Regions from separate parts of the Streptomyces sp. NPDC048606 genome, predicted to be linked through region 2. Evidence: riboswitches for the same ligand, from Rfam matches in the RefSeq annotation. Region 2 holds a riboswitch; the other holds the start of a gene.
What was found. A riboswitch is a leader RNA that binds a small molecule or an ion and turns the genes downstream of it on or off. The one in region 2 is predicted to bind cobalamin.
Positions count from the first base shown of each region.

Region 1 (4,203 bases), on a different contig from region 2:
GTGCAACCCCAGGTGGCGGCGCAGCTCGCCGCCCAGCCCCCGCGGCCCCACCACGGCCGCCGCGCGGATCCGCAACAGCAGCGCGTCCCGCTGGGGCTTGGGGTCCTGGCTCTCGTCCACCCAGCGGGCCAGCTCCGCGCTGCCGTCGGGCAGCACCTCGTACTGCTTCTTCTGCCCGCGCACGGGCACCTCGCTGGGCAGGGCCCGGATCAGCCCCGCCACCTCCAGCCGTCCCAGCTCCCGGTAGATCTGCTGGTGCGTCGCCGACCAGAAGTACCCGATCGACCGGTCGAACCGCCGGGTCAGCTCCAACCCCGACGAGGGCTTTTCGAGCAGGGCGGTGAGGATGGCGTGCGGGAGCGACATGCCGCCATCCTAGGTTCCGCCCCCGGCCGGGCCCCCACGGTCACCGCCAGGCGGCCAGGGCCTCCGGCACGCGCGGGCCCGGGGCGTCGGCGGCCAGCAGGCCCCGCGCGCGCAGCAGCGCCGTCACCGCCGGCGCCCAGGCCTGGCGCAGGCCCGCCGTGGCGAGCAGCTCCGGGTCCGACAGGAGCCCCGGCGCCGGGCCGAAGCGGATGCCGTCCGGGGTGAGCACGGCGGCGTCGTCCGCCCACCGGACCGCGAGGTCCACGTCGTGCGTGGCCATGACGACGGTGGTGCCGGCCCCGCGCAGCCCCGCGAGGACGTCCAGGAGGCGCTCCTGCCCGTCCGGGTCCAGGCCCGCCGTCGGCTCGTCGAGGATCAGCACCCGCGGGGCCATCGCCACCGCGCCCGCGATGGCCGCCCGCTTGCGCTGCCCGTACGACAGCAGGTGCGTCGGACGGTCGCGCAGCGCCGTGATGTCCAGGGCGGCGAGCGCCGCGTCCACCCGAGCGCGGACCTCCGGGACGGACAGGCCGAGGTTCATCGGACCGAACGAGACGTCCTGTTCGACGGAGGCGGCGAACAGCTGGTCGTCCGGGTCCTGGACCACCAACTGCACCGCGCCGCGCAGCCGGGTCAGTCCGGCCCGGTCGTACGTCACCGCGGCCCCGTCCAGCCGCAGCGCGCCCGAGCCCGGGCGCAGCCCGCCGCTGAGGAGCCGCATCAGCGTGGTCTTGCCGCTGCCGTTGCGGCCGAGCAGGACGAGGGCGCGACCCTCGGCGATGGCGAAGTCCACGTCGGACAGGACGGCGGGGCCGTCGTCGTACGCGTAGCCCGCGCCGGCCAGTTCCACCAACGGGTTCACAGGTACAGCTCCTTCAGTACGAGGGTCCCCGCGACCAGGGCGGTCAGCAGGGCGGCGGTGGCCGCGAGGAACCGCCGGGACAGCCGCGCCTCGGGGACGAGCACCCGCAGCGCGCCGTCGTAGCCGCGCCCGGCCAGCCCCTCCTGGAGCCGGGCGGCGCGGTCGAAGGCCCGTACGAACGAGGTGGCGGCGAGCCCGGCCAGCGAACGCCACACCGCGGCCCGGCCGGTGTGCCCCAGCCGCGCGGCCTGGGCCCGGCGCACCCGGTCCATCGAGTCGAGCAGCAGGAAACCGATCCGGTACATGACCAGGGCCACGTCCGCCACCGGCGCGGGCACCCCCGCCCGCACCAGCCGCGGCAGCACGTCCGACACCGGGGTGGTGAAGGCGAACAGCAACACCCCCAGCGAGGCCGCCGACGTGCGCAGCAGCAGCTCGCCCGCGTGCCGGGGCCCGTCGGGCGCCAGGGCGAGGAACCCGTCCGGGCCGCCCACCGACACCAACAGCGGCAGCGCCCCGGTCACGCAGAAGCCCAACGGGACCCGGAAGGCCCGCCACAGCTGCCGCCGGCCCACCCCGGCCGGGCCGAGCAGCACGGCCAGGGTGGCGGCGCCCACGAGCGGCCCGCCCGGCCAGGGGGGCAGGGCGACGGCGGTGACCGTCAGCCCGAGCCCCAACAGGGCCTTCTCCAACGGGTGGCGGCCCCGCCAGCGACTGCTGTGGGCCGCCACGTCGATCGGCAGCACCGGCTACGACTCCCGGGCGGCCGCACCGGCCCCGGAGGCCGTCCCGGCCTCGGCCCGTGCCTGCTCCGCTCCCTGGCGACGCCCCTTGCGGACCCCGAAGTAGTAGGCGAGGACGCCCGCGCCGAGCGCCGCCTGGAGGGCGAACAGCGCCGACTCGACCTCCCCCGACGGGGGTTCGTAGAGCGGCGAGAACCACGGCTCGTAGTCCGGCTTCAGCTCGGTGATGGCGGCCTCGGCCTGCGCGTCGGCGCCGGCGAACGGCTCCTCCTTGTGGTCGCCCATGCCGAAGGCGAGCGGGATCACGGCCAGCGCCGCGACCAGGAGGAGCAGCAGCGTGTTGATCTTCGCGTTGCGGGTCATCGGGCCGTCGCCTCCAGGTCGGTCTGCCCGGCGGTCCGGCCGGTGAGCTTGGCGACGCCGAGCCGGACCAGGTCCGACTTGCTGGACTGCATCAGCAGCCGCATCACGAGCACGGTCAGCAGCCCCTCGCTGACGGCCAGCGGGATCTGGGTGAGCGCGAAGATGCCGGCGAACTTCTCCAGCGAGCCCACGAAGCCGCTCGCCGGGTCCGGGAAGGCCAGCGCGAGCTGGACGGAGGTCACGCAGTAGGTGACCAGGTCCGCGAAGAAGGCGCCGAAGAAGACGCCGACCATGAGCGGGGCCCCGTACTTGCGCAGGAGCCGGTAGACGGCGTAGCCCGCCCAGGGGCCGGCGACGGCCATGGAGAAGACGTTGGCGCCCAGGGTGGTGAGGCCGCCGTGGGCCAGCAGCAGCGCCTGGAAGAGCAGGGTGATCGTACCGAGCACCGCCATGATCGGCGGTCGGAAGAGGATGGCCCCGAGCCCCGTTCCCGTCGGGTGGGAGCAGCTGCCCGTCACCGAGGGGATCTTCAGGGCGGACAGGACGAACGTGAACGCTCCGGAGGCCCCGAGCAACAGCGTGCTCTCCGGGTTGGCCTTCACCTCGCGGGTGAGGGCGCGCACGCCGTGGACGACGAACGGGGCGGACGCGGCGCCCCAGGCGACCGCGTGCAAGGGGGGCAGGAACCCCTCGGCTATATGCATGGGTAGAGAGACCTCTCCAGCACCTCGTGGATGGACGACGCGCCTCGGCCGGTCTCCTGGCTGACGGGTACTGATGCCCTGGCTCCGCCTTCCCGGGGCCGCGCGGTTCCCCGCGTGGACCCAGTGGCTTCCCGCAGGAGTGGAGCCGGACTTCCCGATCACAGTGGCGAGGGCCGCTCCGGTTTCCCACCGGCTTCCCGAACACCAAGGCCCGACGACCCTAGTCGGCCGCGCGTACCGGAACAACCCGGACCGGACGGTAGCCCCGGCCGCGCTCCCGCGGTGCGCGGGCGGGATCCCGACGCACGGCGACCGGCACCCCCCGGGGGGACGCCGGTCGCCGTGTCGTCCTACGGTGCGCCCGCGGTGTCAGCAGGTGTTCGGGTGCGCGATGTCCACCACGACCCGCTCCGGCGAGTGCAGCACGGTGGTGCCGTAGGCCGGCTTGGTGTCGAAGGCGGCCCCGAGGGTGACGTACCCCTCGAAGTCGCCGGTCAGGGCGAGGCCCTTGAGCTTGCTGAGGTAGATCTTCTGGAGCCGGGGACCCTGGTAGACGTTCTGTCCGGCGTCGTTGTGCGCGGCGGCCGGGTGCAGGCGGATCTCCAGGAAGTACTTCCCCGCCAGCGGGACGGGCTTGCCGGACCCGTCGTACACGAGCTGCGAGACGGGGCTGACGGTGACCTCGGGGACGTAGCCCTGGAGGTCGACCACGATCCGGTCGAACGTGCAGTGACCGCCCCAGCGGGCGTTGACGACGAGCGGGGTCTGGGTGGAGGCGGCGGCCGCGGATGCCGGTGCGGCCAGACCGATGCCGACGGTGAGCAGTGCGCCCGTGGCCAGGGCCACGATCTTGCGACGGCGCGAGCGGGGCAGGTGACGCATGGCGTCCCCCGATTCCTCTTGAGACGGGGATGGCTGTCACCCGGGTAGACGCGGCGGCGCCCCGCGCGGTTGCGGCTCCGGCGGGCCGGGCGGAAGACGGGCCGGGCGCAGGGCGGATCGGGTGGGCGGCGGACCGGGTGGGCGGCGTACGGCCTCGCCCGCGGTCAGTGCGCCAGCAGCGCGCTCAGCTGCGCGTCCAGGTCGTAGTGCCGCCGCTCCTGGCCGCGCGGCACCAGTTCCGTCATCCGCCGGCACAGGGCCCGTACGTCCTTGGCCCGGGCCG
Region 1 covers NZ_JBEZIB010000002.1:432,745-436,947, forward strand. The annotation lists gene AB0D01_RS04015 (PadR family transcriptional regulator) at 1-366, opposite strand, end outside; gene AB0D01_RS04020 (ATP-binding cassette domain-containing protein) at 407-1,228, opposite strand; gene cbiQ (cobalt ECF transporter T component CbiQ) at 1,225-1,974, opposite strand; gene AB0D01_RS04030 (energy-coupling factor ABC transporter substrate-binding protein) at 1,978-2,334, opposite strand; gene AB0D01_RS04035 (energy-coupling factor ABC transporter permease) at 2,331-3,038, opposite strand; cobalamin riboswitch at 3,067-3,262, opposite strand; gene AB0D01_RS04040 (hypothetical protein) at 3,408-3,920, opposite strand; gene AB0D01_RS04045 (SsgA family sporulation/cell division regulator) at 4,085-4,203, opposite strand, start outside.
Region 1: it holds a riboswitch for cobalamin, as region 2 does, so the genes downstream of both, AB0D01_RS04035 (energy-coupling factor ABC transporter permease) here and AB0D01_RS17040 (CoA-acylating methylmalonate-semialdehyde dehydrogenase) in region 2, are expected to answer to the same signal.

Region 2 (4,203 bases):
CTCGGGTACGAAACCGTCTGCCACCGCCTCAGCACCCTGCAGCGCCCCAGGCTGCGCGGGGTGCCCTTCTCCTTCGTACGGGTCGACCGCGCGGGAAACATGTCCAAGCGGCAGTCCGCCACCGGATTCCACTTCTCCCGCGCCGGCGGCACCTGCCCCCTGTGGAACGTCTACGAGGCCTTCGCGGCGCCCGGGCGCATCCACGTCCAGGTCGCCGCCATGCCCGACGGGCAGCGCCACCTGTGGACCGCGCGCGCCGTGACCCGCCACCGCGGCGGCTGGGGCGAGCCCGGCAAGACCTTCGCGATCGGCCTCGGCTGCGAGATCCGGCACGCCTCCCGGCTGGTCTACTCCGACGGCCTCGACCTCGACAACGTCTCCGCGGCCACCCCCATCGGCATGGGCTGCCGCCTCTGCGAACGCCTCGACTGCCCCCAGCGGGCGGTCCCGCCGCTCGGCCGCGCACTCGCCGTCGACGAGAACAGCAGCACCTTCGTCCCCTACCCGGTCAGCCGGGACTGATCCCGCTCATACGAGGCGCCGCGCCTCGGACGCCGCGACCGGATCCCCCGCGCGCACCGCGTGCAGGACCTCGGCGAGGACCTCGGCGCCGCGGACGACGCGGGGCCCCGGCCGGTTGAAGTACGCGGGCCCGTCCAGCACCCAGACCCGACCCTCCCGCACAGCGGGCAGATCGCGCCAGCCGGGCAGGCCCGTGAGCAGGTCCCGCTCCCGCAGTGTCCGCTCGGGCGGAAATCCGCACGGGAGGACGAGGACGACATCGGGCCGTGCCGCGCGGACCGAGTCCCAGGTCATGGGCTTGGTGTGCTCGCCGGGCGCGGCGAGCAGCGCCTCGCCGCCCGCGCAGGCGATCTGCTCGGGCACCCAGTGCCCCGCGGGCCACAGCGGGTCCAGCCATTCGATCGCCACCACCCGGGGCCGGGGCCTGCCGGCCGTCAGCCTCCGCACCTCCGCCAGCCGAGCGGCCAGTTCACCGCGCCGCTCCTCGGCTCGTTCCCGTACGCCCAGAAGTTCGCCGACCGTCACCAGGCAGTCCAGTACTTCGCCCAAGGTGCGCGGTTCCAGGCTCAGCACACGGGGGCCGGCGTCGAGGACCCGCACGGCCTCGGAGACCCCCTCGTAGGAGACGGCGCAGACGTCGCACAGGTCCTGGGTGAGCAGGACGTCCGGAGCGAGCGCCGCGAGTGCGCCGGTGTCCAGGGTGTAGAGCGAGGAACCCGAGTGCGCCGCTCCGCCGACGGCGTCGGAAATCTCCCTGCTGGTGAGTTCGTCGGCGGCGAACTCCGCCCGGGTGACCACCGGGACCGAGGCCACGGCCTCGGGCGGCCAGTCGCATTCGTGGGTGCGTCCGACCAGGTCGGCGGCCAGATCGAGCTCCGCCACGATGTCGGTGGCTGCGGGCAGCAGGGAAACGATGCGCATGTACGGACTGTAGGCGCGCGGGCGGTGGGGGTGGACTTACTAGGACGTCCAACTATATGTTCGTGCCACAAGGTCCGCGGTGCAGGGAAGCCCGGTGCGAAACCGGCACGGTCCCGCCACTGTGACCGGGGAGTGTGCTGCCATCCACACGCCACTGACGAGGTCTGTCGGGAAGGCGGGCGGCATACGGTGATCCGGGAGTCAGGATACCGGCCGCGGAACGTTCCGTGTTGTCCACGAGGATGGAGCAGACACGCATGGCACCGGTTTGTACCCACGACCCTGGTGATCCGGCGGAGCACGCAGACCCCTTCGCGCGCTCGTAGTTCTCACGGCCTCCGCTCGGCTCGCGCCCCACCCGCGCGATCCGCCGGCGCGCCGTGCCATCCCCGGATCCAACCTGACGAGAGCAGGCACCCATGGTCCGTGAACTCACCCATTTCATCGGCGGCAAGCACACCACCGGAACGTCGGGCCTCTTCGCCGACGTGTACGACCCCAACACCGGCACCGTCCAGGCCCGAGTCCCGCTGGCCGGGCGCGCCGACACCGAACACGCCATCGCCGACGCCGTGGAGGCGCAGCGGGAGTGGGGCGAGTGGAACCCGCAGAAGCGCGCCCGCGTGTTCCTGCGGTTCCTCCAGCTCGTCGAGGGCGAACGTGAGAACCTCGCCCGGCTGCTGTCCGCCGAGCACGGCAAAACCGTCGCGGATGCCCACGGCGACCTGCAACGCGGCCTGGAGGTGGTCGAGTTCGCCGCCGGCATCCCGCACCTGCTCAAGGGCGAGTTCACCGACAACGCCGGCACCGGGATCGACGTACACTCGCTGCGCAGCCCCCTCGGGGTCGTGGCGGGCATCACACCGTTCAACTTCCCCGCGATGATCCCGCTGTGGCAGGCCGCACCCGCCCTGGCCTGCGGCAACTCCTTCATCCTCAAGCCCTCCGAGCGCGACCCCTCCGTACCGCTGCGCCTCGCCGAACTCTTCCTGGAAGCCGGTCTCCCGGCAGGCGTGCTGAACGTGGTGAACGGCGGCAAGGAGTCCGTCGACACCCTTCTGGAGGACCCCCGCGTCCAGGCGCTCGGCTTCGTCGGATCCACCCCGATCGCCGCGCACATCTACGCCACCGCCGCCGCCCACGGCAAGCGCGCCCAGTGCTTCGGCGGCGCCAAGAACCACATGATCGTGATGCCGGACGCCGACCTCGACCAGGCGGCCGACGCCCTCATCGGCGCCGGCTACGGTTCCGCCGGCGAACGCTGCATGGCCATCTCCGTCGCCGTCCCCGTCGGCGAGGAGACCGCCGACGCGCTGGTCGCCAAGCTGAAGGAACGCATCGCCACCCTCAGGATCGGCCGCTCCGACGACCCCGAGGCCGACTTCGGCCCCCTGGTCAGCAGGGACGCCCTCGAGCGGGTCCGTCGCTACGTCGACATCGGCGTCAACGAGGGCGCCGAACTCCTCGTCGACGGGCGCGACTTCACCCTTCCCGGCCACGAGAACGGCTTCTTCGCCGGGGCCAGCCTCTTCGACCGGGTCTCCCCGCAGATGCGCATCTACCGTGAGGAGATCTTCGGCCCGGTGCTGTGCGTCGTACGGGCCGCCGACTTCGAGGAGGCCCTGCGCCTGCCGAGCGAGCACCCGTTCGGGAACGGGGTGGCCATCTTCACCCGGGACGGGGACACCGCCCGTGAATTCACCCGCCGGGTCAACACCGGCATGGTCGGCGTCAACGTGCCCATCCCGGTGCCCGTCGCGTACCACACCTTCGGCGGCTGGAAGAAGTCCGGCTTCGGCGACCTGAACCAGCACGGCCCGGATTCGATCCGTTTCTACACCCGCACCAAGACCGTCACCTCGCGCTGGCCCTCCGGGGTCAAGGAGGGCGCGAGCTTCACGATCCCGACGATGGGGTGAGCGCGATGAGCACGATGACCGAAGAGCAGCTCGCCCTCGCCGAGGTCACCCTCGACTTCGCCCAGGAGCAACTGGCCCCCCATGCCGTCGCCTGGGACCAGGACAAGCACTTCCCCGTCGACGTCATCCGCCGCGCCGCCGCACTCGGGCTCGGCGGCGTGTACGTACGCGAGGAGCACGGCGGTTCGGGCCTCTCCCGCAGCGACGGGGTGCTCGTCTTCGAGACCCTCGCCACGGGCTGCCCGTCCATCGCCGCCTACCTCTCCATCCACAACATGGTCGGCTGGATGGTCGACCGGTACGGCGACCGCTCACAGCGCGAGCGGTGGCTTCCGGGGCTGTGCTCCGCCGCGACCCTGGGAAGCTACTGCCTGACCGAGCCGGGCGCGGGCTCCGACGCCGCCGCCCTGCGCACCCGCGCCGAACGGCAGGGCGACCACTACGTCCTGACCGGGGTGAAGCAGTTCATCTCCGGTGCGGGGGCCGCCGGGGTCTACGTGGTGATGGCCCGGACGGGTGAGGACGGACCGGGCGGGATCTCCGCCTTCGTCGTCGAGCGGGACGATCCGGGGGTCTCCTTCGGCGCGAACGAGCGCAAGATGGGGTGGAACGCCCAGCCCACCCGCCAGGTGGTCCTGGACGGTGTGCGGATCCCCGCCGACCGGCTGCTCGGCGGCGAGGGCGAAGGCTTTCGGATCGCCATGAACGGCCTCAACGGCGGCCGGCTCGGGATCGCGGCCTGCTCCCTCGGCGGTGCCCAGAGCGCCCTGGACCGCAGCCTTTCCCACCTCGCCACCCGCGAGGCCTTCGGCTCCCGGCTCCTGGACGCCCAGGCGCTCCA
Region 2 covers NZ_JBEZIB010000013.1:172,989-177,191, reverse strand. The annotation lists gene AB0D01_RS17050 (short-chain fatty acyl-CoA regulator family protein) at 1-522, shown strand, start outside; gene AB0D01_RS17045 (cobalamin-binding protein) at 529-1,443, opposite strand; cobalamin riboswitch at 1,497-1,676, shown strand; gene AB0D01_RS17040 (CoA-acylating methylmalonate-semialdehyde dehydrogenase) at 1,863-3,362, shown strand; gene AB0D01_RS17035 (acyl-CoA dehydrogenase family protein) at 3,368-4,203, shown strand, end outside.